DNA from 3 places in the Streptomyces sp. NPDC048420 genome. Region 1 is predicted to be linked to each of the others. Evidence: riboswitches for the same ligand, from Rfam matches in the RefSeq annotation. Region 1 holds a riboswitch; each other region holds the start of a gene.

Region 1 (9,622 bases):
ACAAGGGCACCCACCTCGCCTGGGTCTCCGCCGTGTGGGCGCCCGGCGTACTGGTCTCCTCCGCCCCCGACACCAAGGGCAAGTGGCGCATGGCCCCGCTGCCGCAGTGGAAGTCCGGCGAGAACGCCACCGGCAGCTGGGGCGGTTCCTCCACCGGTGTCTCCACCGACTCCAAGCACGCGGAGGCCGCCGCCAAGTTCGCCACCTGGCTGAACACCGACCCGGAGGCGCTGGCCGCCCTGGTCAAGGAGGTCGCGATCTACCCGGCCGCCACGAAGGGCCAGTCCGGGGACGTCCTGACCACGCCGGAGTTCTTCTCCAACCAGGCGGACTTCTACACGACCGCCGGCGAGATCGCCGCCACCACCGCCGCCGCGGCCTGGGGCCCCAACGTCAACACGGCCTACACCACCTTCCAGGACGCCTTCGGCAAGGCCACCAAGGCGAAGAAGGAGGCCCAGTTCGACTCCGCCCTCGCCACCGTGCAGTCGAAGACCTTCGCCGACATGAAGAAGCAGGGCTTCGAGGTGACCGAGGCATGACCAGCGCTCCGCTCAAGGGCGCCGACCTCACCGAGGCCGGCCCCTTGGCGGACGGCACCGGCACCGCCCAGTCCGTCCGCCCCAGCCGCCCCCGCCGCCGTGGCCGCAGCGCACCGTACTGGTTCCTGGTGCCCACCCTCACCCTCTTCGCCGCCTTCACCGTGGTGCCCATCGGGTACGCGATCTGGCTGAGCCTGCACAAGGTCCAGGTCAAGGGCATCGGACTCGGCAAGGGCGCCCGCGAGCAGGTCTGGAACGGCATCGGGAACTACACCGACGTCCTCAAGGACTCGGAGTTCGGCCACAGCGTGCTGCGCGCCTTCGGCTACGGCCTCATCGTCATCCCGACCATGCTGGGCCTCGCGCTGCTGTTCGCGCTGATGCTGGACACCCCGAAGGCCCGCAGTGCGCCCTTCGCGCGGCTGATGATCTTCCTGCCGTACGCGGTGCCCGGCATCATCGCCGCCCTCATGTGGGGCTTCCTCTACCTGCCGGACGTCAGCCCCTTCTACTACCTGCTCGACAGGTTCGGCCTCCCGCAGCCCGACCTGTTCGACGGCGGCAACCTCTACCTCTCCTTCGCGAACATCGCGGTCTGGGGCGGCACCGGCTTCAACATGATCGTCATCTACACCGCTCTGCGGGCCATCCCGCCGGACATCTACGAGGCGGCCAGGATCGACGGCGCGAGCGACCTGAAGATCGCCCTGCGGATCAAGATCCCGATCGTGATGCCCTCCCTGGTGCTCACCTTCTTCTTCTCGGTGATCGCCACCCTCCAGGTCTTCACCGAGCCGATGGCACTCAAGCCGCTCACCAACGGCCTGCCCAGCTCGTGGAGCCCCCTGATGGCCATCTACGACAAGGCCTTCCTGCAGTCCGACATCTACGGCGCCTCCGCCACCGCGGTCGTCCTGGCCCTGGCCACGTTCGTCCTCTCCTTCACCCTGCTGCGCATCTCCGACCGCTACACCCGGGAGGACCGGGCATGACCCCCCTCACCCTCAGCGCCGACACCTCCCGTGGCGGCCGTCGCACCGCCTGGGTGCCCACGATCGTGCTCATCCTCGGCGCGCTGTACTGCCTGATCCCCATCGCCTGGGTGATCATCGCGGCGACCAAGGACCGCTCGGAGCTCTTCTCCACCTTCACCCTCGCCCCCGGCAGCGGCTTCTTCCAGAACCTGAGCGACCTGACCGCCTACCGCGACGGCATCTTCTGGAAGTGGATGGCCAACTCGGCCTTCTACGCCGGTTTCGGCGCCCTTCTCTCGGCCGCGGTCTCCGCCGCCGGCGGCTACGCCCTCGGCCGGTTCGCCTTCCGGGGCCGTGAGGCCATCTTCAAGATGATCCTGGCCGGCGTGCTGGTGCCGTCCATCGTGCTCGCCGTACCGCAGTACCTGCTGCTGTCGGAGCTGGGCATGGCCGACTCGTACTGGTCGATGCTGCTGCCGTCGATCCTGTCGCCGTACGGCGTCTACCTGGTCCGCATCTACGCGGCCGCGTCGGTGCCCGCCGAGCTCATGGAGGCGGCCCGTATGGACGGCGCGAGCGAGTGGAGGATCTTCTCGCGGATCGCCGTACCGATGATGATGCCGGGCCTGATCACGGTGTTCCTCTTCCAGTTCGTGGGGATCTGGAACAACTTCCTTCTGCCCTACGTAATGCTCGCCGACGACGAGAAGTTCCCGATCACCCTCGGCCTCTACACGCTGCTCGCCCAGGGTGCTTCGCAGCCGGCCCTCTACACCCTGGTCATCACCGGATGTCTGCTCGCGATCCTTCCGCTGATCGCGCTCTTCCTGGTGATCCAGCGGTTCTGGTCCCTGGACCTGCTGAGCGGCTCGGTCAAGGCCTGAACGACCCTTCTCTTGCTGACGTCTCTAGCTGACGAGGAACATGACCACCAGCGCGAACGGCCGCCGCAGGCCTCCCACCATCCACGACGTGGCCCGGGAGGCGGGTGTCTCGCGGGGCACCGTCTCCCGGTTCCTGAACGGCGGCCACTACGTCTCGCCCGCCGCGCGGCGGGCCGTGGAGGCCGCCATCAAGAAGACCGGGTACGTGGTCAACCGGCATGCGCGCAGCCTGAGCACGGGCCGGTCGGACTCGGTGGCGTTCCTGCTGACGGAACCGCAGGAGAAGTTCTTCGAGGACCCCAACTTCAACGTCCTGTTGCGGGGTTGCACCGAGCGGCTCGCGCAGCACGACATCCCGCTGCTGCTGATGCTGGCCGAGAGCGACGACGACCGGCGCCGGCTGACGCGGTACATCACTTCGGGTCACGTCGACGGGGTGCTGCTGCTCTCCAACCACAGCGGTGACCCGGTCGCGGCCGAACTCCACGACGCCGGGATCCCGTTGGTGGTCTGCGGCAAGCCGATCGGGCTCGGCTCCAAGGTGAGTTACGTGGCGGCCGCCGACCGCGAGGGCGCGCAGGAGATGGTCCGCCATCTGCTCGCCGGTGGCCGGCGCCGCGTCGGCATGGTCACCGGGCCGCTGGACATGCCGGGCGGCCCCGACCGGCTCGCCGGCTACCGGGACGTGCTCGCCGACGCGGGCCTGCCGTACGACCCCGCGCTCGTGGTCGAGGGCGACTTCCGGCGCAGTGGTGGCGAACGGGCGGCGCGGCGGCTGCTGTCCCAGGCCCCCGACATGGACGCCGTGTTCGTCGCCTCCGACCTCATGGCCCTCGGTGTCGTCAACGTCCTTCAGCAGTCCGGGCGTTCGGTCCCGGGTGACATCGCTGTCGGCGGTTTCGACGACTCCCCGGCGGCCACCGCCATCACCCCCGCCCTCACCACCATGCGCCAGCCCTTCGACCGCATCAGCGCCGAGATGGTCCGCATGCTCCTCGCCCAGGTCACCGGCGAGGACACGGCCGGGGTGATCCTCCCGACGGAACTGGTGATCCGGGACTCGGCGTAACCGCTCCACGGGATCCACGGAGGAACCCACGGCCCCCACCGCCGGACGCTGGAGGCGCGCCGACGCCCTGGTGCGGGCCAGGGCCCGTGATCCGCTGGGGTCGGCGGCGTATCTGCTCCGGCGGAAGCATCGGGAGCCCGCGGCCCGGATCGCGCGGGATGATGGCTTGTGTCGGCGCCCTGGTGCGGGGGCAGGGCCCGCGTCCGCTGGGGTCTTCGGCCGCGCTCGCGCGGTTTGCGGCGCATCCGCTCCGCCGGAAGCACCCGGGAGCCCCCAGCCCGGACCGCGCCGGACGATGGATCGTGTTGGTGTCCTCACGCAAGGCCCGTGGCCCGCAGGGGTGTTCGGGCCGTGCCCCGTGCGGTTCGTCGGCCGTGGTCGTGCCGTGCCGCCGCACACCCGGAACCGGAACTGCCGTCAACGGATGTGAAAGCAGCAGCCGTCCGGTTCGCGTCGAGTCGGAGGGGCCAACCATCCGTATTCTCTGATCATGGCCGCCTCCACCGCATATTCACTGATCGCCACCGACCTGGACGGCACGCTGCTGCGTGCCGACGACACCCTCTCCGACCGGTCGTTGGCCGCGCTCGCGCGGGTGGCGGCGGCCGGAGCCCGGCATCTCGTCGTGACGGGACGGCCGGCACCCAGAGTGCGGCCGCTGCTCGACGACCTCGGCAGCACGGGGCTCGCGGTGTGCGGACAGGGCGCGCAGGTGTACGACGCCGGCGCGGACCGTCTGCTGTGGTCGGTCACCCTGGACCGCGAGCTGGCCGAGACCGCGCTCGGCAAGATCGAGGCCGAGGTCGGACAGGTGTACGCCGCCGTCGACCAGGACGGTGTCGACGGGCTCACGCTCATCGAGCCGGGATATCTGATGCCCCATCCGACCCTGCCCGCCGTGCGGGTGGGCCGCCGCGACGACCTGTGGTGCGCGCCGATCAGCAAGGTGCTGCTGCGCCATCCCTACCTGTCCGACGACGAGTTGGCGGTGACCGCGCGCTCGGTGGTGGGCTCACTGGCCACGGTCACCATGTCCGGGCCCGGGACCGTCGAACTCCAGCCATGCGGCATCACCAAGGCCACCGGTCTCGCGCTGGCCGCCGAACACCTGGGCCTGGGGCCCGAGATGACGATCGCCTTCGGGGACATGCCCAACGACATCCCCATGTTCGACTGGGCGGCCCACGGCGTCGCGATGGCCAACGCCCACCCCGAACTCAAGGCCGTGGCCGACGAGGTGACCTCGTCGAACGAGGACGACGGCATCGCCGTCGTCCTCGAAAGACTGTTCCCCGAGGCGTAGTTCCTAGTACGCGCCCCACACGTTGTCGATCGACCCGTACCGCTGGGCCGCGTAGTTGCAGGCCGCCGTGATGTTCGCGACCGGGTCGTACGGGTCCCACGAGGTGTTGGCCACGTGGTACGCGTTGAACGTCGGGTCGATCACCTGGAGCAGACCCTTGGAGGGCGTGCCGGCGGCCGCGTTGGAGTCCCAGAGGTTGATGGCCCAGGGGTTGCCGGAGGACTCGCGGATGATGTTGCGGTAGATGCCGTTGTAGGAACCGGGAATCCCGTGCTCCGCCATGACGGCCAGGGAGGCCCGGATCCAGCCGTCGAGGTTGTTGGCGTAGCCGAGCGTGGTGGCGGTCTGCACGGTCGGGGTGGCCGCGGACGCGGTGGTCGCGCCGACGAGGGGCAGCGCGAGTACGGCGATTCCGGTGCCGGCGAGGGCGAGCTTGCGGACGAGACGGTTCGTGCGGGGAGCGCGGTGCTGAGCGGCAGCGGGCATGGCGAAGTTCCTCTCCGTCGCCTGCGAGGTGAGCTGTCGGGTTCGGGCGGGAGCTGCCCGGCCACACCTGCGAAAGGCGCGACTTCACCCCAAGCCGTACCGGTATGTCCGAAGACGTCCGGTCCGGCGACCTACCTGGTTCCCCCGCTCCTGCCGTGGTTCTCGGTGGGTGTACGGGCGGTGGCAGGATTCGGCGTCCGCCCGACAGGCCGGGAACGTATGCGAGAGCACATGTCCGGAACAAGTGGCGAATTCACATGCCGTGCCTATTGACCTTGGTACGGGGCATTTGAGGCGCTTGATCCTTTGCGGACGCAAGCCTCAACTCGCGCGAAGAGAAGGCGGATCGTTTGATTCCGGATATCCGTCGAACCGCCGATCCGAGTGAGCCAAGTCACGCCTGTTCGCAAGACGTGCAAAACGGGCAAGATGCCCAACTCATAGTCAACCGGCCGTCCGTGGGATCCGCTTCTCCCACGTCCGGTGGAACACCACCTCGCCGCCGTCGGTGCAGACGACCTCGTTCGAGGTGAGGAAGTCCGTTCCGTCGCAGCTGATCTCCGAGCGGGTGCGGACGGTGGTGTCCCAGGCGAGTTCCGGGCGGTGCAGCCGGATCGACCAGTCCGAGCGGGCGCGCGCCGACAGGGGGTCCTGCTCGTGGATCGTGTACGTCTCCAGCGCGTCCTCGGTGAACTCGAGCCCGTCGGGGTACACGCGCGTGCCGCCGTATCGCGGGTCGACCTCAAGACGCCACTGGCCCTTGGCGACGTCCCGCACGACCAGGCGCTCGGGCCGGGGCTCGTCGAGCGTCACAGGATAACTGACCCCCAGCGGCGCGGCCTGCTCCGGCTCCTCGAAGGCGATCTCCGAGGCGATGTCCGCATCGATGTCCGCGTCGATGTCCGAGGCGGCTCCACGCACGCGTACCGGCAGTTCGAGGAAGCTCCCCGCGGGCTCCAGCGTGAACCCGGCCTGCGACTCCGGCTGCGGCCAGATCCAGGGCCAGTACGCCGAGGACACGGCGAGCCGGATGCGGTGGCCGGGCGGGAAGGCGTGCCCGATGCCGTTCAGCTCGAAGGACACCTCCTGGGTGGCCCCCGGCTCCCAGGGCACCGCCCGGTCCCGGCCATGGCGCGCGGAGAGGTTCAGCACCCCGCGCGTGACCAGGGTCGACGACCCGTCAGGGGCCACGTCGCACAGCCGCGCGACGACCTGCCCGCGCGACACCTCCGAGGTCACCCTCAGCCGCACCCGCGGCCGCCCGAGGACCCACGTCTCCTCGCCCACCGCGAACTCGAAGCAGGCCGAACGGGCGTCCTCCTCCCGCTGGTCCGGCGGCAGGTCGGCGTCGTTCCCGAACGGGAAGAACCGGCCCGCGTCCACGCCCGTGTGCTGCGGGGAACGGACCAGGACGGGGGCGCCCTGAAGGCCGTACGACACCGTCGTCACGTTCGGGGAGGGCCAGGCCGGCTCGCCGACCCAGCGGCCCGGCAGAGTGTCGTAGACCGTGGCCGGGGGGTGGGAGTCGCTGACGTAGGAGCGCAGGAGCGGTTCCCGCATGACGCCGGTGTCGACGCCCTTGAGGTGCTGGTCCCACCAGCGCAGGGTCTCCTGGAGGAAGCCGATCGCCGGGCCGGGCGGCAGGCCCCGGTCCGGGTACTGGTGGGACCAGGGGCCGACGATCCCTCGTACGCGGTCCTGCGGCAGGTGCTCGACGAGTCTGAGGACCGTGTCGCGGTACGGGTCGTGCCAGCCGCCCACCGCGAGGACGGCCGCGTCGATCGCGCCGTAGTCCTCGCAGACGCTGCCGTGGCGCCAGTAGTCGTCGCGGGTCTGGTGGGCGAGCCAGGTGTGGATGAACGGGTCGACCTGCTCCAGGCGCTTGAGCCACATCTCCCGCCAGGCGTCGCCCACATGGAGCGGATCCGGCGGCCTGGAGACGAAGGCGAGCATCGTCGCCGCCCACGCGTGCATGTCCACCGCGAGGACGGAACCTCCCATGTAGTGCACGTCGTTGTCATAGCGGTCGTCGGTGGAGCAGACGGTGACGACCGCCTTGAGCGGCTCGGGAGCGAGGGCCGCGATCTGGAGGGAGTTGAAGCCGCCCCAGGAGATGCCGAACATGCCGACCCGACCGTCGCACCAGGGCTGTGCGGCAAGCCAGTTGACCACTTCGACGCCGTCGGCCAGCTCGGTCGGCGAGTACTCGTCGCCCGGCATGCCCTCGCTGTTGCCGTGCCCGCGCACGTCCACGCGGACGGAGGCGTAGCCGTGGCCGGCGTACCAGGGGTGGCGCTGCCAGTCGCGTGGCGCGGTCCAGTCGGTGAGGCGGTACGGCAGGTATTCGAGGATCGCGGGTACCGGTTGGGGGGTGAGGGGTCGCCACACGCGTGCGTACACGAGCGTCCCGTCCCGGAGCGGGATGCGCACGTCCTCGTGGGCCGTGTCGTAGGGGAAGGACGTACGGATGTGGATGCTCATCGGGTGACCTCAGTGGACGGGGTGCATGGTGCGGCGCAGCCAGGGCGTGGCGGCGATCACGGCGAGGCCCGCGGCCACCGCGATCGCGCCGTTGACGCCGAAGTAGGCCGGGTGGGAGACGTCGTCGTAGAGCTTCACCGTCTGGGCCTGGATGCCGTTGGCGAGGGCGAGCGACAGGAACCAGAGGGACATGGTCTGGCTGGCGAAGGCCACCGGGGCGAGCTTGGTGGTGGCCGACATGCCGGAGGTCTCCAGGAGGATGTCGCCGAGGCCGAGGAGCAGGTAGGAGCCGACGATCCACCAGGCGGACATCAGGTAGTCGCCGCTGCCGTGCCCGCTGGTCGGCAGAGCCATCAGCAGGAACGACAGGCCGCCGAGTACCACCCCGATGGCGATCTTGTTGGAGGCGTGCGGCTGGCTGTGGCCCATGCGCACCCACAGGGCGGCGACCACCGGCGCGAGCCCCACCTCGAAGGCGCCCAGCGCGGAGGCGTACCAGCTCGCCGGGAAGTCGAAGCCGAGGAGGGTCGTCTCGGCGTTCGTGGAGGCCAGCAGCATCATCGTCGAGTAGGCCTGGAACAGGATGAAGTTGAAGACCGTCGAGGCCAGGAAGAGGGCGATGTACGGCTTCAGGCGTCCGCGTTCCTCGGCGGTGACCCGGGGGCTGCCGAACATCACCGCGAAGTAGCCGACCGGGGCGATCACCGAGATCAGGGTGAGCAGGTCGACGAAGCGGTCCATGGTGAGCCAACCGGCGAGAGCGAGGGCGGTCGCGAGGACGGCCAGGACGACGATCGTCGCGATGATCAGGCGAACAGCCCTGTGCATTACCTGGGGCGCGAGCGCGAACTCCGCCTTGTTCCTGCGCCCCGCCAGGTGCCGGCGGCCCAGGACGTACTGGACCAGTCCGAACGTCATGCCGATCGCCGCCGCCGAGAAGCCCCAGTGCCAGCCCCTGTGGTCGCCGAGCCAGCCGGTGATCAGCGGGCCCGCGAAGGCGCCGATGTTGATCGCCATGTAGTACAGCGCGAAACCGGCGTCCCGGCGGTCGTCGTCGGTGGCGTAGAGCTTGCCGACCATGGTGGCCACGTTGGGCTTCAGAAGCCCGGTACCGGCGCTGATGAGGCCGAGGCCCACCCAGGTCATGGTCCCGGTCGGGACGGCCATCGCGTAGTGGCCGCAGGCGATCAGGACGCCGCCCCACAGCACCGCGCGGTACGAGCCGAGGATGCGGTCGGCGAGCCAGCCGCCGACGACCGAGACCAGGTAGACGAGGGTGCCGTAGGCCGCGGAGACGGACGCGGCGGTACCGGCCGACATGCCCATGCCGCCGCTCGGCACCGTGTCGGCGAAGTACAGGACGAGGATGGCCTGCATGCCGAGGAACGAGAAGCGCTCCCAGACCTCCAGACCGGAGAGGGTCAGCAGGCCCTTGGGCTGGCCGAAGAACGCGGTGTCGTCCTGGGTGGGAGGCTTGCCGCCGGGCTCTTCGGGCTCGATCTCGACTTCGGTTCGGGACACGGGCGGCTACTTCCCTACAAGTCGATAGATATCCGTTCTTTTCAGGTGATCAAAAACATACCGGCCGTGATCCGATACCGCCTGGCATGGACGGGGCGGGCGCTATCGGTGATCCAAAGGTGACCGGATACGCTGACTTGAGTGATGGCAGCGACCTATCGACATTCCGCGTAACCGCCAGTAGACACCAGCAGACAGGAGACCCCTCGTGACCGTCGTCGGGCCGTTCGGGCTGAGCGTGCGGGACCAGGCTCTGGAAGCCGATGTCCAGGCCGGAATGACGGCTGTCGAGGAGGGACTGCTCGAAGCCACCAAGAGCGAGGTCCCCTTCATCACGGAGGCCGCCCAGCATCTGGTGCGGG
Region 2 (9,622 bases), on a different contig from region 1:
GCTGCGGCTCGGCGTGTCCGGTCCCGTCGAAGCCCGTCGCGGTCGCCGCCCCCGCGAGGGCGATGGTCGCTGCCGTACGGACCGTATGGCCGCCGGCCGAGCGTTGGCGGGGCTTGCGGTGCGCTGCCACGTGGACTGCACGTCCTTTCGTCGACCGCCCGCCCCGGGGTTCGTCGGCCGTACGACGCCAGGGGGAAGCGGCCGTACGACCGCCCGGGGGCGGTTTGCGCGTCCGGCGGCGGCCTGCACAGGGGGAGCGGACCGCCGCCGGACCTTCTCGGCGGTGGTGGCCGACTGCCGCCCCTGGCCCGGGCGGCGGTGGGGAGCCGGTCACCTGGTGGAGGACGCTAAACCTGACCGTGTCCGGGAGGTAACGCATTGTGCGGAACTGCCGCCAGGGGACCGCGAGGTGACCGAAGGTGACCGGGATCCCGGGTCGGCGCCGTCGACTTCGCGCGAGGCGCTGACCGAAGTCGGGATTTTCGGGCCCATGGGCGGTACGGAGTGCTATGGGCCGCATATATGCAAGATCTACGCGAGGGGGCGGTGCGGATGCCTCGGGCGCTCCCGCATAGGCTCCGACCTCATGGACGTACTCATCCATCTCTTCGTCGGCCTGCACATCATCGGCATCGCCTCGCTGCTCGGCGGTTTCCTCACGCAGATGAAGGCGATGGGCCAGGGCACCGCCCGGTTCGTCCCCGCGATGCTGCACGGCGCAGCGACGATGCTGGTGACCGGGGTGATCCTGGTGGGTCTCAACCAGGCCGACGACCAGCACGTCAACAACATCAAGATCGGCGTGAAGCTGGCCCTGCTGATCGTGATCCTCGGCCTCGTCTATGTGAAGCGGGACGACGAGAAGGTCGACAAGAGTCTGTTCGGCCTGGTCGGCGCGCTGACCACGGCCAACATCTTCATCGCGGTGCTGTGGACCTGAGAGCCGCGCGCGCCTCGGCGACCGCCCCCGCGGCGACGGCGAGCCAGGCCGCCACCGCGATCCACAGCAGCACCTCACCCGGCGTCTTCAGCCACGAGATGTCCACGGCGGCGGAGACGGCCAGGGTCGCCGCCGCGGTCATGCCCATCGGGAACACGGTGGCCCAGCGGCGCACGTCATAACGCGGGCGCGGGCGTAGGAACTCGGCCACGAGCAGTACGGCGTACCAGGCCAGGTCGAGCACCAGCAGGGCGACGGTGACCGCGCGCAGGACGCCGTGGTCGTCGTCGTTCCACAGGTACAGGCGCGCGCTGTCGGCGGCGATCAGCTTCGCGCCGGCCAGCGCCGAGATGGCGAGCGCGCCGCCCGCGATCCAGTGGTCGCCGGGTCCCTCCAGCACCTGGCGCAGGTCGAAGCGGAAGAGCGCGATGCCGTAGAGGACCAGGCCGAGCCAGAACAGCACGAGTGCGGCGTGCGCGAGCCAGGCCGCCGATTCGGCCGCGGCGAGCGTGGCGCCGAGGACCGCGAGGCCCTGGGTGGCCACGCAGCCCAGGAACACCCTGCCGGGCATCCGCCGCGTCCAGTGGCGCACGACGGGCACGAGCAGTACCGGCCACAGCAGCGCGCTCAGTGCCAGCAGCGCTTCGGCGAGGGTCTGCCAACCGAGCGCGGAGAACCGGGTGCCGAGCACCGTGGTCGCCGCCACGGCCGTCAGCGCGCCCGGCGTCTCGGCCTCCGCGACCCAGTGCGCGCGTTCCCGCAGCAGCCGTACGGCGAAGTCGCCGGCCAGTCCCAGCCAGGCCGCGCAGCCGATCACCAGGGCGATCCGCGACAGCGTCTCGTAGCCGGTCAGATGCAGCCCGACTGACAGGATGCCGGTCGCCATCACGGCGGCCCCGGCGGCAGGCGGTCGCTGCGTCCACCAGACGCGCAGGGGGGAGCGGGAGGAGGTGCCGGCCATGGGCCCGATGCTAGGAAGCTCCGCGCGCCGTGCGAGCGGGGCGCGCACGCGCGCGCACGGAAATACGCGCGAGCGCAGGAGCGGGTCAGGGGCGGGTGCGGGTGCGGATATCCGACATGGGAGTGCCGGGACATCCGACACGGGAGTTCCGGACATGGGACACGGGAGCAGGGCCGCCTCTGACGCACGCCGATCCCTGTTGCGTGCCGGGTCGTAGTGCACGCCGGGTCCCTGTGGCAGGGGCGGGCCTGTCTGGCGCGGGTGGGAGGTGTGGCGCGCTCTGATCTTTGTCGTGCCGGTCTGTGACGCCACCCGGCCCCTCTGGCAAGAGGCCGCCCATCTGGCGCGTGCCGGAGTCGTTGCGCCCACTGAACCCCTGTCACACGTCGGACCGCCGCGTAAGCCCGAACTCTGGCGCACGCCGAATCCGGGACGCGCGCTCCTCGACCGCACGGCACGCGCGCGCACGAGGGACGTCTCGTGCTGAGAGGCGTCCTATAGGGCGCGATCGCGAGAGGCACCCTATAGGCGGCGTCTCAGGCCGGCCGTACCACGCTGTGGATCGCCGACTCGCCGTCGTAGTAGATCGACTCCTCGCGGACGTACGCGCCCGGCTTCGGGGCGTGGATCATCATGCCGTTGCCTATGTAGAGGCCGACGTGGCTGATGTCGTCGTAGAAGAAGACCAGGTCACCGGGCTGGGCGTCGGCGAGGGAGACCGTGGTGCCGGCGTTCACCTGGTCGTAGGTGACACGGGGGAGGTCGACGCCGGCGGCCTTCCAGGCGGCCTGGGTGAGCCCTGAGCAGTCGTAGGAGTCGGGGCCGGTGGCACCCCAGACGTACGGCTTGCCGATCTGCGCGCGGGCGAAGGCGAGAGCTTTCGCGGCCTTGGTGGCGTACGAGGAATCGGTCGCCGTGCTGGTGCTGGTACTGGTGCCCGTGCTCGAACCGGTCGAACTCTCCTGCTGGGCCGCCTTCTCCGCGGCCGCCTGCTGCTGCGCCAGCTCCGCGGCCTTGCGGGCCGCCGCCTCCTGCTTCTCCTTCTCGATCGCCGCGAGCCGCGCCTTCTCCTGGGCCGTCAGTTCCGACAGCAGGTCGCGCGCGTCGGCGAGCTTCTTCTGGACGGTCGCCTTGGCGGCCTTCAGGTCGCTCTGCGTCTCGGTGAGCGTCTGAAGGCTCTGGGAGGCCTCCTGGCGCTTCTTCATCGTCTCGGACTGCTCGGAGACGTAGTCGTCGACCGCGCCCTTCTGGCGGCTCGTCAAGCGGCCCATCAGCTGGGTCTGGTCGAAGTAGTCCTGCGGGGTGTCGGAGAGCAGGAAGGTCGCGGTGTCGGGCGCGGCGGCGCCGGTGCGGTACTGGGCGGCGGCGAAGGAACCGAGCTCCTCGCGCGCTTCGTTGAGCTTCTGGGTGCGCTGGGCGACGTCGTCGAGGAGCGTGTCGACCTGCTTGCGCTGCTTGGTCGTCTTCTCCTTGGCCGCGTTGTAGTTGTCGGTCGCCGACTCGGCCTGGCGGTAGAGGTCGTCGACCTTCTTCTCGACCTCTTCGAGGCTCGGCTTGTCATCGGCGGGCGCGGCGTTCGCCGACTGGGACAGCAGGGCCACGGAGGTGAGGGCGGCCGTCGCGAGGGCCGGGGTCCGTATGCCTGCTACGCGCGTACCAGCGGGACGCGACTTGCGGTGCGACGCCAAGGGAGGCGACTCCTTCCAATGCTCCGCCTACCGAGTTAGCTGTCGGGTTCGGGCGAAGTGCTTCGGAAGGTTTGCCCTACGGCCCTCCCCTGCGCGGGAGTCGGCCGATTCACCCCAAGTTCGGTGGGTCCCCGGCTCCGGGCGCACGGCGGCGCTGCGGACTCGGCGGAGGCCGTGCGGCCCGGCGAGGTTCGCCGGAGGGGGTCGTACGGCCTGCCTGGAACGGTAGCCAACCGGTGTGGTCCGTGTGAAGGTTGATGTTCGATATGCCCGATACATTTTCGTGACCTTGGCCCCAAACATTGCCCCGCGTGGCCAATCCGGAGTGATCTGCCACGACTTGGGCGTATTTTCGCCGGAGTGACGACGTCCGCCCGCTTCCTGGGTCTAACTTCCAGCCAGCCGCGGTGGGGTGCCGCGGCCGGTTGGAGGGGTACGGCCATGAGAATGCGCACAGGACTCGTCGTCGCCACGTCGGTCGCGCTCGCCGCCACCGCGGGCATCGCCCCCGCTGCGGCGACGGCCGGGCACGGCGGAGGCAAGCCGGTGATCCGCGTGATCGCCAAAGGCCTCGACAACCCGCGCCAGCTCTCCTACGACGACGGTCACGTGTACGTCGCCGAAGCGGGCCGGGGCGGCAGGAAGTGCGTCGGGGCGGGTCCCGAGGGCGAGACCTGCATCGGGCTCAGTTCCGCGGTCACCAAGATCTACTGGGACGGGGGCGCGTGGAAGCACCGCAGGGTGGTGCAGGGGCTCCCGTCGGGCGCCGCCCCCGACGGCGGTTTCGCGACCGGGGTGGACGGCGTCTCCGCTCTCCACGGCCAGGTCTGGGGCGTCGAGACCTACGCCCCGCCGGAGGCCGGGGTGCCGACCAAGCCGCCCTGGAACACGCTCGGCAAGCTGCTGCGCGTCGGACACGGCAAGGCGAGGATCGCCGCCGACATCACCGCCGTGGAGCTGAAGTACAACCCGCACAAGGCCTCCGTCGAGTCCAATCCGTACGCCGTCCTCGCCCTGCCCGACGGTCGGAAGATCGTCGCGGACGCGGCGGGGAACGACCTGGTCGTGGTCTCGCGGCACGGCAAGGCGCGGCCCTTCACGGTCTTCCCGGACCACGACAGGAACCAGTCCGTGCCGACCTCCCTCGCCCTTGGGCCCGACGGCAAGCTCTATGTCGGCGAGCTGAACGGCGAGGCGGCGAAGCCCACCGCGCGCGTGTGGAAGGTCGACCCCTGGACCGGGAAGATCCTCGGCTGGAAGTCCGGCTTCGGCTCGATCAGCGGAATCGCCTTCAACGACGACGGCGACCTGTACGTCAGCCAGCTCTTCGCCGGCGTCGTGACGAAGGTCTCGCACGGCAAGCGCACGCAGGTGAAGGTCCCGTTCCCGGCGGGCGTCGCCGTCGACCCCTACGACGGCAAGGTCTACGTCTCGGCCTGGTCGATCGCCGACCGTGACGGCACCGTCATGGAGGGCAGGAAGACACCGGGAGGCCAGGTCTGGAAGATCCTCGGGTTCTGATCCGAGTGGATGTTCTCAGGGCGGCGGCGGGGTGTCAGTGGGGCACCCTAGACTCGGAGAGCGATGAGCAGCCTCTTTGACGACAGCTTCCTGGCGGACCTCCAAGCCCCTCGGGCCCATGGGGAAGAACCGCCGCCGCCCGAGGACGAGCACGGACCGGAACCCGTTCCGGACGATCTGTTCGGCGGGAAGTTCGACCTGCCCCCGGACCGGGACGCCTACTACCGCGACGGCGCCCCACGCCCGGCGGTGGACCCGGCCGCGCTCCTGGAGGGGCTGAACGAGAACCAGCGCGCGGCCGTCGTGCACTCCGGCACCCCGCTGCTCATCGTGGCCGGCGCCGGCTCCGGCAAGACCCGGGTGCTCACCCACCGCATCGCCCACCTCCTCGGCGAGCGCCATGTCCACCCGGGCCAGATCCTCGCGATCACCTTCACCAACAAGGCCGCGGGCGAGATGAAGGAGCGCGTCGAGCAGCTCGTCGGCCCGCGCGCCAACGCGATGTGGGTGATGACCTTCCACAGCGCCTGCGTACGCATCCTGCGCAGGGAGTCGAAGAAGCTCGGCTTCACCTCCTCCTTCTCGATCTACGACGCCGCCGACTCCAAGCGGCTCATGGCCCTGGTCTGCCGCGACCTGGACCTCGACCCCAAGCGGTATCCGCCGAAGTCCTTCAGCGCCAAGATCAGCAACCTGAAGAACGAGCTGATCGACGAGGAGGACTTCGCCGCCCAGGCCACCGACGGCTTCGAGAAGACCCTCGCCCAGGCCTACGCCATGTACCAGTCGCGGCTGCGCGAGGCCAACGCCCTCGACTTCGACGACCTGATCATGACGACGGTCAATCTGCTGCGGGCGTTCCCCGATGTCGCCGAGCACTACCGCCGCCGCTTCCGGCACGTCCTCGTCGACGAGTACCAGGACACAAACCACGCCCAGTACGCGCTGGTCAGGGAGCTGGTCGGGACCTCCGAGCACCCCGTCGACGTACCGCCCAGCGAGCACGACCTGCCGCCCGCCGAGCTCTGTGTCGTCGGTGACGCCGACCAGTCGATCTACGCCTTCCGTGGCGCGACCATCCGCAACATCCTCCAGTTCGAGGAGGACTACCCGGACGCGACGACGATCCTCCTGGAGCAGAACTACCGCTCCACCCAGACGATCCTCACCGCCGCCAACGCCGTCATCGAGCGCAACGAGTCCCGGCGCCCCAAGAACCTGTGGACCAACGCGGGCGCGGGCGCGCGGATCACCGGCTATGTCGCCGACACCGAGCACGACGAGGCGCAGTTCGTCGCCGACGAGATAGACCGTCTCACCGACGCCGGCGACGCCAAGGCCGGCGACGTCGCCGTCTTCTACCGTACGAACGCCCAGTCCCGTGTCTTCGAAGAAGTCTTCATCCGCGTCGGCCTGCCCTACAAGGTCGTCGGCGGCGTCCGCTTCTACGAGCGCAAGGAGGTCCGGGACGTCCTGGCCTACCTGCGGGTCCTCGCCAACCCGGAGGACTCCGTGCCGCTGCGCCGGATCCTCAACGTCCCCAAGCGGGGCATCGGCGACCGCGCGGAGGCGATGATCGACGCCCTCTCCCAGCGCGAGAAGATCAGCTTCCCGCAGGCCCTCAAGCGCGTCGACGAGGCGTACGGCATGGCCGCGCGCTCCACCAACGCCGTGAAGCGGTTCAACGTGCTGATGGAGGAGCTCCGTACGATCGTCGAGTCCGGCGCGGGCCCGGCGACCGTCCTGGAAGCCGTCCTCGAACGCACCGGCTACCTCGCCGAGTTGCAGGCCTCCACCGACCCGCAGGACGAGACCCGTATCGAGAACCTCCAGGAACTCGCCGCCGTGGCCCTGGAGTTCGAGCAGGAGTCCGGCGAGGGTGAGGAGACGGGCTCGCTCTCCGACTTCCTGGAGCGGGTCGCGCTGGTCGCCGACTCCGACCAGATCCCGGACGAGGACGAGGACGGCTCCGGCGTCATCACCCTGATGACCCTGCACACCGCCAAGGGCCTGGAGTTCCCGGTCGTCTTTCTCACCGGCATGGAGGACGGCGTCTTCCCGCACATGCGCGCCCTCGGCCAGACCAAGGAGCTGGAGGAGGAGCGGCGCCTGGCCTACGTCGGCATCACGCGCGCGCGTGAGCGGTTGTATCTGACCCGGTCCTCACTGCGCAGCGCGTGGGGGCAGCCGTCGTACAACCCGCCCTCCCGCTTCCTGGAGGAGATCCCGGCGCAGCATGTCGACTGGAAGCGCACGGGTCCGACCGCCGCCCCCGCGGGGCCGGTCTCGGGGGTCGCCGCGTCGCTGTCGTCCTCCCGCTCGCGCTCCTCGGCGTCGGGCGCGTCCGGTTTCGCGACGCGCAGGACTTCGGAGAAGCCGGTGGTCGCGCTGGCCGTCGGCGACCGGGTCACCCACGACCAGTTCGGGCTCGGCACGGTGGTCGGGGTGAAGGGCACGGGAGCGAACGCCGAGGCGACGATCGACTTCGGGGAGGCCAAGCCGAAGCGGCTGCTGCTGCGGTACGCGCCGGTGGAGAAGCTGTAGCCCAGGTAGGTCTGACAGTTCAGGAAGGGCGCTGGGCCCGAGGGGTTACGTCGGATCCAGCCCGTGGCTGCGCAGCCACGGCAGCGGGTCTATGGCCGAACCGCCCGCCGGGTGCACCTCGAAGTGCAGGTGCGGGCCGGTCGAGTTGCCGGAGTTGCCGGAGTAAGCGATCGGGTCGCCGGCCTTGACCGTCGTACCGGAGGCGACGCGGTAGCTGGAGAGGTGGCAGTACCACGTCTCCGTGCCGTCCTTCGCGGTCACGACCATCATGTTGCCGTAGGCGCTGTTCCACTGAGTGCGGGCGACGCCGTCGGTCGCGGCCATCACGGTGGTGCCGTAGGAGACCGGGAAGTCGATACCGGTGTGGACGGACATCCAGTTGATACCGGACTGGCCGAAGTAGGCGCTGAGACCGCGCTGTGCGACCGGAAGCGCGAACTTCGGACGCAGCCGCTCCTTGCGGGCCGCCTCCTCCGCCGCCTTCTTCTTCTCGGCCACCTGCTGGGCCTTGAGGTCGATTCGTTCCTGCGTACGGCTGGCCCGGTCGGCGAAGTCGTCGGCGCCGGCCGACAGGCTCGCCAGCTGTGTGTCCAGCTTGTTGTTCGCGGCGGACGGCTTGACGGACGTCGTCTCCGCGGCGGTCGCCGAGGTGTCCTGGTCGCCACCGGTCAGGGTGCCGACCGAGGCGGCGGCGATCCCCGCGACGCCCATGACACACGCCGAGGGGACGGCGATCGTCAGCAGCGCGGAGCGCTTGGCGGGCATACGGCGGCGGGAGCGCCCGGCGTTGCGGGCGGCCACGCGTGACCCGGGTGCGGGGGCCGCGGCGGGGTCCTCCTGCTCGTCGAGGAGAGGCGCGTCGGCGTCGTGCACGGCCGGCATCTCGCCGGTGGCGGCCGACTCGCCGTCGTGCGCGGTGTGTTCGGCGTAGGCGTTGCCGTAAGGGCCCGTCTGGTCGTATGCGTGGCTCTCGTCGTACGTGTGGGCCCCGTCGTACCCGGCCTGCTCGAAGGCGGCCGTCGGCTGCGGGTCGGCGGCGGTGCCGTCGGAGTTCCACTGCGTGGCGTCGTACGCCCCGGTGTCGAAGGCCTGCGTGCCCCATTCCCAGTGCTGGGTCTGGTCGGCCGGGCCCGCGGACTGGTCGTGCTGCGTCCAACTGCTCGCGTCCCACTGACCGCTGGTGTCGGGGCCGTTCGCCTGCGGAGGGATCGCGGAGAGCTGCTGCTGGCCGGCGCCCCACTGCGTGGCGTCGTACGCGCCGGTGTCGTAGGCGGCGTGGTGCTGGGCCGCGTACATGTCGTAGTTCAGGGTCTGGTGCCCGCCGGTGGTCCACGTCGTGGCGTCGTACGAACCGGTGCTGTCGCCCGGCATGTTGCCGAACAGCGGGTCCGTGTCGAAGCCGCCGGTGGCGTGCGCGCCGGTGGCGCCGGCGTCAAAACCGGTGGTGTCGTAGGCGCCGTGCGTGGTGAAGTCGCCGTACTGGGCCTCCTGGGTGCCGTACGACGCATAGTGCGACGAGTCGGCGTCGGAAGCCGGAGCCGGGGTGGTCATTGTCCCCGACGGGTGACGGTCGTTCACCAACTTCTCTTTCGCCTCGACAACAGGGGCTGCCAGAGCAGTGCGGCGACTGTACCCGGCGGTATGCGGGCGCGACAATCTTCAACTGGTTTTGGGCGCGCAGGAAACGGGCATTCGGCTGTGTTTCGGGGGACTGCGGGCGCGAGTTTGGCCCTGTGTTCGAAGATTGTTCGATGCCGGTCCGTGGTCCGGTGGCTGTCGACGAGCTGTCGGCGGCCTGTGCCCGATGGCCGATACGACCGTTACGCCACGGTCAGTCCCCCTGTGCGGCCGGCCCGCTCCTCTCCGCTGTGCGCGCTGTCGAGTACCTGCCGTATCCCGGCCGCGACGGCGGGGTGCACGGGCAGGGCGAGATGTCCGATCCCGCTCACCCGGACGTTCTGTGCCAGC
Region 3 (9,622 bases), on a different contig from region 1:
CCGTTCACCAGGAGGTTGGGGAAGGCGGCGGGCAGCGCTCCCGGCTCCTGCTCCTGGCCGTCGTAGTTCGGGGCGAAGTCGACGGTGTCCTCGTCGATGGACTCCGTCATCAGGGTCGCGGCCTCGGCGGCGCGGCACTCTGTGTACCGCATGGCGGCCGGCGGGTCGTCGTTGCCCAGCGAGCCGAAGTTGCCGTGGCCGTCGACCAGCGGCACGCTCATCGAGAAGGGCTGGGCCATGCGCACCAGGGCGTCGTAGATCGACGCGTCGCCGTGCGGGTGCAGCTTGCCCATGACCTCGCCGACCACGCGGGCGCACTTCACATAGCCGCGGTCGGGGCGCAGGCCCATCTCGTTCATCTGGTAGACGATGCGGCGGTGCACCGGCTTGAGGCCGTCGCGGGCGTCCGGGAGCGCGCGGGAGTAGATGACCGAGTACGCGTACTCGAGGTACGAGCCCTTCATCTCGTCCACGACGTCGATGTCGAGGATCCGCTCCTCGTACGAGTCGTCGGGCGGCGGGGTCTTCGTGCTGCGGCGGGCCATCGCTGCCGGCTCCTCTTTTCTGGTCGCTCGCCTACGGGTCGCTCACATCGGCCCTTTGGCTCACTCTTGCTGAAGCGTGAACGGGTTCTGACGCGGACCATTGTGGACCGCGGCACTGACAGTCCGGGCCGGGACCCGGCTGAGCCGCAGGGCCGGCGCGCACTGAGCCGCCCGGCCCGGCGCCCACGCAGCGCCTTGCTCACGGTTGCCCGCAGGCTACGCGATCCGCTGTGGGCGTACGCGCCCCGGGAACTTCACCGAGGGTCCGCACGCTTGCATACAGTGGCAGGACCGGCAGGAAAACAGCTCTACAAACCGCGGTTGCCACGACCGCGACCGCGATCGAAGGGACGTACATGCCCATGGGTCACACGGCCACAGACCAGGCAGGCACCGGGGGCCTGACAGCGACCGAGCACCGCCTGGCCAACGGCCTGCGCGTGGTGCTCTCCGAGGACCATCTGACCCCGGTCGCGGCGGTGTGCCTCTGGTACGACGTCGGTTCGCGCCACGAGGTCAAGGGGCGTACCGGCCTTGCTCACCTCTTCGAGCACCTGATGTTCCAGGGTTCGAAGCAGGTGCACGGCAACGGGCACTTCGAGCTCGTCCAGGGCGCGGGCGGCTCGCTCAACGGCACCACCAGCTTCGAGCGCACCAACTACTTCGAGACCATGCCGACCCACCAGCTGGAGCTCGCCCTCTGGCTGGAGGCCGACCGCATGGGCTCCCTGCTGGCGGCTCTCGACGACGAGTCGATGGAGAACCAGCGCGACGTCGTCAAGAACGAGCGTCGTCAGCGCTACGACAACGTCCCCTACGGCACCGCGTTCGAAAAACTGACCGCGCTCGCCTACCCGGAGGGCCACCCCTACCACCACACCCCGATCGGCTCGATGGCCGACCTGGACGCGGCCACGCTTGAGGATGCGCGCGCGTTCTTCCGCACGTACTACGCGCCCAACAACGCCGTCCTGTCGGTCGTCGGCGACATCGACCCGGAGCAGACGCTCGCCTGGATCGAGAAGTACTTCGGCTCCATCCCCTCGCACGACGGCAAGCCCGCGCCCCGCGACGGCACCCTGCCCGAGGTCATCGGCGAGCAGCTGCGCGAGGTCGTCGAGGAGGAGGTCCCCGCGCGCGCGTTGATGGCCGCCTACCGGCTGCCGCACGACGGCACGCGTGAGGCGGACGCGGCCGACCTGGCCCTCACCGTCCTCGGTGGCGGTGAGTCCTCCCGCCTCTACAACCGGCTCGTACGGCGCGACCGTACGGCCGTCGCGGCCGGGTTCGGACTGCTCCGGCTGGCCGGTGCGCCCTCCCTGGGCTGGCTCGACGTGAAGACCTCCGGTGACGTCGAGGTGCCGGTCATCGAGGCCGCCATCGACGAGGAGCTCGCCCGGTTCGCCGAGGAGGGCCCCACCGCCGAGGAGATGGAGCGCGCCCAGGCCCAGTTGGAGCGCGAGTGGCTGGACCGGCTCGGCACCGTCGCGGGCCGCGCCGACGAACTGTGCCGCTACGCCGTCCTGTTCGGCGACCCCCAGCTCGCCCTCACCGCCGTGCAGCGCGTCCTGGAGGTGAGCGCCGAGGAGGTCCAGGCGGTCGCCAAGGCCAAGCTGCGTCCCGACAACCGCGCGGTGCTCGTCTACGAGCCCACCGCACCGGCCGAGATCGCCGACAGTGCCGAGGATGCCGCCGAGGACCCGGAAGCCGCGGCGACCGTAGAAGCCACCGACGAGAACGAGGAGGCGGCCAAGTGACCGAGCTCGCCGCGATGGAATTCCACCCGCAGCCGCAGGCGGGCGAGCCCAAGGTCTGGGCCTTCCCCGCCCCCGAGCGCGGGACGCTCGACAACGGCCTCACCGTCCTGCGCTGCCACCGCCCCGGCCAGCAGGTCGTCGCCGTCGAGGTGCTCCTGGACGCGCCCCTGGACGCCGAGCCGGCCGGACTGGACGGCGTGGCCACGATCATGGCGCGCGCCTTCTCCGAGGGCACCGACAAGCACTCCGCCGAGGAGTTCGCCGCCGAGCTGGAGCGCTGTGGCGCCACCCTCGACGCGCACGCCGACCACCCGGGCGTCCGCCTCAGCCTCGAAGTGCCGGCCTCCCGGCTCGCCAAGGCGCTCGGTCTGCTGGCCGACGCCCTCAGGGCGCCCGCTTTCGCGGACAGCGAGGTGGAGCGGCTCGTCAACAACCGCCTGGACGAGATCCCCCACGAGCTGGCCAACCCGTCCCGCCGCGCCGCCAAGGAGCTCTCCAGGGAGCTGTTCCCGGCGGACTCGCGCATGTCGCGCCCGCGCCAGGGCACCGAGGAGACGGTCGAGAACATCGACTCGGCGGCCGTGCGCGGCTTCTACGAGAAGCACGTGCGCCCCGCCACCGCGACCGCCGTGGTCGTCGGCGACCTGACCGACATCGACCTGGACGCACTGCTGGGCGACACCCTCGGCTCCTGGACCGGTTCCACGGGCAAGCCGCGGCCCGTGCCGCCGGTGACCGCCGACGACACCGGCCGGGTCGTCATCGTGGACCGTCCCGGCGCCGTCCAGACGCAGTTGCTGATCGGCCGCATCGGCGCCGACCGGCACGCACGCGTGTGGCCAGCCCAGGTGCTCGGCACCTACTGCCTCGGCGGCACCCTCACCTCCCGCCTGGACCGCGTCCTGCGTGAGGAGAAGGGCTACACCTACGGCGTGCGCTCGTTCGGGCAGGTCCTCAGGTCCGCCCCGGACGGCTCGGGCGCCGCGATGCTCGCCATCAGCGGCTCCGTCGACACCCCGAACACCGGTCCCGCCCTGGACGACCTGTGGAAGGTGCTGCGCACGCTCGCCGAGGGCGGTCTCACCGACGCCGAGCGGGATGTCGCCGTACAGAACCTCGTCGGTGTGGCGCCGCTCAAGTACGAGACCGCTGCGGCCGTCGCGAGCACGCTGGCCGACCAGGTCGAGCAGCACCTGCCGGACGACTACCAGGCGACGCTGTACCAGCAGCTCGCCGCGACCGGCACGGTGGAGGCCACCGCGGCCGTCGTGAACGCCTTCCCGGTGGACCGCCTCGTGACGATCCTGGTCGGCGACGCGGCTGCCATCAAGGAGCCCGTCGAGGCCCTCGGCATCGGTGAAGTGAAGGTCGTGACGGCCGAGTAGAGCGAGCGCCGTACAGGGGCCCTGGTGACGGAGGCGTCACCAGGGCCCCTTGGATGTCCGAGTCTCTTAGATGTCCGAATTGGGCAGGAGGTTGCCTGTCTGCCCTGTGGGATGCGCTACAAAAACCGTGATCGGTTTGGGGATTGAAAGTGTGCCCGCTTAGCGTCCTCTGGGCTGTCCGTCAGGCACCGCGCCGCGCCCGCGGCACCGGACAGTCATCGCCGAGTCCCCGCATGGCGCGAGCCAGGGGAGCCGGGGACCCAAATGGTAAGTCCCTGGGGTGAATCGGACGCCCGCGCGAGCCGCGAGGGGGTCCGTAGGAGACCTTCCTGCTCCGAACCCGTCAGCTAACCCGGTAGGCGAGAAGGAAGGAAAGGACCAGCCACTACATGGCGTTCACCTGCGCCACCGGGAAGCACCGTCGTCCCAGCCGGATGAAGCGCACCACCGCCCGCGCGGCGGGAGTCGCGGCCCTCGCCACCACCGGCGTCATCGGCACCATCGCAGCACCGGCGTTCGCCGCCGACAACTCCGTCAACTCCGTCGAACAGACCGGCCTCATGCCCGTCGTCAGCGCCGGCGCCTCGCTGGCCGAGCAGATCGACGCGCAGGCCGTCGCCCAGGAGCAGGCCGCCGCGCAGAAGAAGGCGGCGGCGGAGGCCAAGCGCAAGGCCGAGGCACGCGCCAAGGAGATACGCGAGGCCAAGGAGCGGGCCGCGCGCGAGGCCGAGCGCAAGCGCCTCAACGCCTTCGTCGCCCCGATCTCCGGCTCCTACATCTCCACCGGCTACAAGACCGGCGGCTCCCTCTGGTCCTCCGGCAGCCACACCGGTGTCGACTTCCACGCCGCCAGCGGCACCTCCGTGCACGCGGTCGGCCGTGGCACCGTCGTGGAGGCCGGCTGGGGCGGGTCGTACGGCAACGAGATCGTGATCAGGATGGCCGACGGGACGTACACGCAGTACGGCCACCTCTCGTCCATCGGCGTCTCGGTCGGCCAGTCGGTCACCCCGGGCCAGCAGATCGGCCTGTCCGGCGCGACCGGCAACGTCACCGGAGCGCATCTGCACTTCGAGGCCCGCACCACCGCCGAGTACGGCTCGGACATCGACCCCGTCGCCTACCTGCGCTCGCACGGCGTGAACGTCTGACGACGTACCGCGAGACCCCCGAGGCCCCGGCTCCCCGTGAGCCGGGGTTTTCGTCGTTTCAGTCCCTCCGCTGTCCAAAAAATATCCCTGGATTCCGGTCCGGCGTCGGAAATTCCCGCTGATTGCAATAGAGTCACTGAACACACGTCAATCGGAGACGTTTCACGGGGATTAAGGCGGAGGTCGGACATGCGTATTCCGGCGCACTCGGTATGCACGGCGATCCGGGACGACATCGTCGCCGGTGTCTACGAGCGCGGCAGCCGGCTCACCGAGGAACTGCTCGCCCGCCGCTACGGCGTCTCCCGCGTCCCCGTCCGGGAGGCCCTGCGCACGCTGGAGGCCGAGGGCTTCGTCGTGACGCGGCGGCACGCGGGCGCGTGCGTCGCGGAACCGACCGAGCAGGAGGGCGCCGACCTCCTGGAGATGCGCATGCTCCTCGAACCGCTCGGCGCCTCCCGGGCCGCCCAGCGGCGCACCGAGGCCCATCTGAAGGTGCTGCGCGGCCTGGTCCGACTGGGCCAGGAACGGGCCAGGCGGGGCAACAGCGAGGATCTGCGCTCCCTGGGGGGCTGGTTCCACGAGACGCTCGCCCAGTCCTCCGGCAGCCCGGCGCTGACCTCGATGCTGACCCAGCTGCGGCACAAGATCGCCTGGATGTACGTGGTGGAGGCGCCCGCCAACCCGGCGGAGTCCTGGGCCGAGCACGGCGCGATCGTGGACGCGGTGGCACGCGGGGACGGGGACCGCGCGCGGGCGATCACGGCGCTGCACACCGAGCGCTCCAGTGCGGCGCACCGTCTGAGGTTCCCCTCGGGGCCCGACCGCACGGACCGTGTGAGGACCTCGCAACCTCCTGTAAACGTGACGGGTCTGCGGCATTAACACGGGCGCCGTATACAAAGAGGAGTAATTCGCGGGGGAGTATTTCTGCTGCCTGTGAAAGGGAAATGCGAAGGGCCCGTCCGATAATTCGGACGAGCCCCTCGGTGCTTTTCAGGGCACCGGCACTCAGACGGTCTCGGGAAGCTCCTCAAGACCCTCGGCGACCAGTTTCGCGAGCCGGTCGAGAGCCGCGTCCGCGCCGTCGGCGTCGGAGGCGAGCACGATCTCCTCGCCGCCCTGGGCGCCCAGGCCGAGCACGGCCAGCATGGAGGCCGCATTGACGGGGTTGCCGTCGGCCTTGGCGATCGTCACCGGGATACCTGCGGCCGTGGCGGCCCGGACGAAGATGGAAGCGGGGCGGGCGTGGAGGCCCTCGGCCCAGCCGACGTTGACGCGGCGCTCAGCCATGTGATGCTGCCCTTCGGTGTTCAGGGTTGTCTAGACCAGTTTCCCACACGTGAAGCTCCTCCGGACAGGACCCGAAGACCCTTCCGGGGTGGGGTCGTCGGACCGCGGCCTCGGCCCGACATCCGTCCTTGCCTTCTTGCGCGTTCTCCACAGACTGCATCGCGCCGTTGTCGTACGCGAGCCGTACTCTGGGGCCCATGCAGAGCGCGTCGGACCGGCACGAGTACCCCGCCCACTGGGAGGCCGACGTAGTGCTGCGCGACGGCGGCACCGCGCGCATCAGGCCCATCACCGTCGACGACGCCGATCGCCTGGTCAGCTTCTATGAGCAGGTCTCGGACGAGTCGAAGTACTACCGCTTCTTCGCGCCCTACCCACGCCTGTCCGCCAAGGACGTCCACCGCTTCACGCACCACGACTTTGTGGACCGGGTGGGACTCGCCGCCACGGTCGGCGGTGAGTTCATCGCCACCGTACGCTACGACCGCATCGGCGAGGACGGCATGCCCGCCTCGGCTCCGGCCGACGAGGCCGAGGTCGCCTTCCTCGTCCAGGACGCCCATCAGGGGCGCGGTGTGGCCTCCGCCCTCCTCGAACACATCGGGGCCGTCGCGCGCGAGCGGGGCATCCGGCGCTTCGCCGCCGAGGTGCTGCCCGCCAACGTCAAGATGATCAAGGTGTTCACCGACGCCGGGTACACCCAGAAGCGCAGTTTCGAGGACGGCGTCGTACGCCTGGAGTTCGACCTGGAGCCCACCGACCGCTCGCTCGCCGTGCAGTACGCGCGCGAGCAGCGTGCCGAGTCGCGATCGGTGCAGCGGCTGCTCACCCCGGGTGCCGTGGCCGTCGTCGGCGTCGGACGTGCCCCGGGCGGCGTGGGCCGCAGTGTCCTCGGCAACATCCGGGACTACGGCTTCAACGGCCGCCTGTACGCCGTGAACAAGGCGTTCCCCGAGGAGCAGAAGGAGCTGGACGGGATCCCCGCGCACCGGTCGGTGCGGGACATCGACGGTCCGGTCGACCTCGCGGTCGTAGCCGTACCGGCCGAACACGTCCCCGAGGTCGTCGCCGAGTGCGGGGCCCACGGCGTGCAGGGCCTCGTCGTGCTCTCCGCCGGGTACGCCGAGAGCGGCCCCGAAGGACGTGAGCGCCAGCGTGAACTCGTGCGGCACGCACGCGCGTACGGGATGCGGATCATCGGCCCCAACGCCTTCGGGATCATCAACACCAACCCGGACGTCCGGCTGAACGCCTCCCTGGCACCCGAGACCCCCCGCCCCGGCAGGATCGGCCTGTTCGCCCAGTCCGGCGCCATCGGCATCGCCCTGCTCTCCCGGCTGCACCGGCGCGGCGGCGGCGTCACCGGCGTGACCGGCGTCTCCACCTTCGTCTCCTCCGGCAACCGCGCGGACGTCTCCGGCAACGACGTCCTGCAGTACTGGTACGACGACCCGGACACCGACGTCGTCCTCATGTACCTGGAGTCCATCGGCAACCCCCGCAAGTTCACCCGCCTCGCCAGGCGTACGGCGGCGGCGAAGCCCCTGGTGGTCGTGCAGGGCTCGGGAACCGCCCCGCAGGGCCACGCCGTCCGCGCCACGCGGCTGCCGCACGCCACGGTGTCCGCACTGCTCAGGCAGGCCGGTGTGATCCGGGTCGACACCATCACCGAACTCGTGGACACCGGCCTGCTGCTGGCCCGCCAGCCGCTGCCCACCGGCCCCAAGGTGGCGATCCTCGGCAACTCCGAGTCGCTGGGGCTGCTGACGTACGACGCGTGCGTGGCCGAAGGACTCAGGCCGACCCACCCGCTGGACCTGACGACGGCCGCCTCCCCGGACGACTTCCACGCCGCCCTCTCGCGCGCGCTGGCCGACGACGGCTGCGACGCGGTGATCGTGACGGCGATCCCGGCGGTGGGGGAGGGCATCGCCGAAGCGTCCGGCACAGCGGGGGCCACCGGGGACGCGGCGCTGGCGGAGGCTCTGCGCTCGGCGGCCGAGCGGGTGCCGGGCAAGCCGGTCCTGGTGGTGCACGTCGAACTGGGCGGCCTCGCGGAGGCCTTGTCGGCGGCGACGAGCACGGCACCATCGACAGCGAGCGGCACGACAGCGAGCGTGACGACAGCGTCGGGCACGGCCGCCACATCATCGTCGACGACCGGCACGGAACCCTCGCCGACGACCGGCACCGCAGCCCCGCGCACCGCCGGTGACGCGGCACGGACCGTCGGCGGGACCGCGAGGCCCTCTCCCGCCCCGGCGCCCGGAGCCATCCGCGCCGACCACCCCTTCCGCGCCCTGGACCGGCTGCGAGCCCCGACCCCAGCCGCGACCAGGACCGGCCCCGGAACACCCGCCTCCGCGACCGGAGCGCAAGCTCCCGGAGCCGGTCCCGCCCCTGCCACCGCCCCCCGCCTCATCCCCGCCTACCCCGCCGCCGAACGCGCGGTGCGCGCCCTCGCCGACGCCGTGCAGTACGCCCAGTGGCGCCGGGAGGCCGCCGAACCCGGCAAGGTGCCCGAGTACGAGAACATCGACGAGAAGGGCGCCGCGTCTCTGATCGACGGCCTCCTCGCGCGTGGGCAGGGCCTCACCCTCGGCACCGAGGAGACCTGCGACCTGCTCGGCAAGTACGGCGTCCAGGTCCACCGCGCGCTGCCCGCCCAGACCGCCGACGCCGCCGCGGAGGCCGCCAGCACCCTCGGCTACCCGGTCGCCCTCAAGGCCACCGCCCCGCACCTGCGCCACCGCGCCGACCTCGGCGGCGTACGCCTCGATCTCGCGGACGAGGAGCAGCTGCGGCGGGCGTACTCCGAGCTGACCGAACTGTTCGGCACGCCCGACGAACTGCGGCCCGTGGTGCAGGGCATGGCCCCGCGCGGAGTCGACACAGTGATCCGGGCCGTCATCGACCCCGCCGCCGGCGCCGTGCTCTCCTTCGGGCTCGCCGGAGCCGCCTCGCAGCTGCTCGGTGACACCGCGCACCGGCTGATTCCGGTCACCGACCGGGAGGCGACGACCCTCGTCCGCTCGATCCGGACCGCACCGCTCCTCTTCGGCTGGCGGGGTTCCACACCGGTCGACACACCCGCCCTGGAAGAGCTTCTGCTGAGGGTGTCCCGGCTGGTCGACGACCATCCCGAGGTCGTCGCGGTAACCCTGGAGCCGGTCGTCGTCGCCCCGCGCGGCCTGAGCGTCCTCGGCGCCTCCGTACGGCTCGCGCCGCCGCCCGCCCGCGACGACCTCGGCCCGCGGACCCTCCCCGCGTACTGAGCTGCGGCGAGCGGTGCCTCGCAGTCAGTGGTCCACCGTAGGATGGACGTCATGGCCAAGACCAGTACGACGACCCAGGGGCTGCGAGCGGCGATCGAGCGCAGCGGCTACTACCCGGCCCTCGTTGCCGAGGCGGTGGAGGCCGCCCTGGGCGGCGAGCCCATCCGGTCTTACCTGGTCCACCAGGAGACGACGTTCGACCAGAACGAGGTGCGG

What was found. A riboswitch is a leader RNA that binds a small molecule or an ion and turns the genes downstream of it on or off. The one in region 1 is predicted to bind cyclic di-AMP.
Positions count from the first base shown of each region.
Region 2: it holds a riboswitch for cyclic di-AMP, as region 1 does, so the genes downstream of both, AB0D34_RS29270 (NlpC/P60 family protein) here and AB0D34_RS42640 (transglycosylase SLT domain-containing protein) in region 1, are expected to answer to the same signal.
Region 3: it holds a riboswitch for cyclic di-AMP, as region 1 does, so the genes downstream of both, AB0D34_RS12015 (M23 family metallopeptidase) here and AB0D34_RS42640 (transglycosylase SLT domain-containing protein) in region 1, are expected to answer to the same signal.

Region 1 is NZ_JBEZKG010000039.1:949-10,570, reverse strand. Features, by position in the region: gene AB0D34_RS42665 (sugar ABC transporter substrate-binding protein) at 1-542, shown strand, start outside; gene AB0D34_RS42660 (sugar ABC transporter permease) at 539-1,534, shown strand; gene AB0D34_RS42655 (carbohydrate ABC transporter permease) at 1,531-2,400, shown strand; gene AB0D34_RS42650 (LacI family DNA-binding transcriptional regulator) at 2,441-3,469, shown strand; gene AB0D34_RS42645 (HAD family hydrolase) at 3,960-4,772, shown strand; gene AB0D34_RS42640 (transglycosylase SLT domain-containing protein) at 4,776-5,258, opposite strand; cyclic di-AMP (ydaO/yuaA leader) riboswitch at 5,264-5,436, opposite strand; gene AB0D34_RS42635 (CocE/NonD family hydrolase) at 5,703-7,733, opposite strand; gene AB0D34_RS42630 (peptide MFS transporter) at 7,749-9,260, opposite strand; gene AB0D34_RS42625 (polyprenyl synthetase family protein) at 9,469-9,622, shown strand, end outside.
Region 2 is NZ_JBEZKG010000016.1:88,710-98,331, reverse strand. Features, by position in the region: gene AB0D34_RS29285 (NlpC/P60 family protein) at 1-130, opposite strand, end outside; gene AB0D34_RS29280 (hypothetical protein) at 587-940, shown strand; gene AB0D34_RS29275 (tellurite resistance/C4-dicarboxylate transporter family protein) at 918-1,901, opposite strand; gene AB0D34_RS29270 (NlpC/P60 family protein) at 2,438-3,589, opposite strand; cyclic di-AMP (ydaO/yuaA leader) riboswitch at 3,597-3,767, opposite strand; gene AB0D34_RS29265 (ScyD/ScyE family protein) at 4,031-5,110, shown strand; gene pcrA (DNA helicase PcrA) at 5,174-7,654, shown strand; gene AB0D34_RS29255 (M23 family metallopeptidase) at 7,700-9,205, opposite strand; gene AB0D34_RS29250 (alpha/beta fold hydrolase) at 9,475-9,622, opposite strand, start outside.
Region 3 is NZ_JBEZKG010000006.1:61,483-71,104, reverse strand. Features, by position in the region: gene AB0D34_RS12030 (DNA topoisomerase IV subunit A) at 1-545, opposite strand, end outside; gene AB0D34_RS12025 (pitrilysin family protein) at 908-2,302, shown strand; gene AB0D34_RS12020 (pitrilysin family protein) at 2,299-3,687, shown strand; cyclic di-AMP (ydaO/yuaA leader) riboswitch at 3,897-4,063, shown strand; gene AB0D34_RS12015 (M23 family metallopeptidase) at 4,077-4,838, shown strand; gene AB0D34_RS12010 (GntR family transcriptional regulator) at 5,028-5,723, shown strand; gene AB0D34_RS12005 (HPr family phosphocarrier protein) at 5,850-6,131, opposite strand; gene AB0D34_RS12000 (GNAT family N-acetyltransferase) at 6,329-9,406, shown strand; gene AB0D34_RS11995 (DUF5998 family protein) at 9,449-9,622, shown strand, end outside.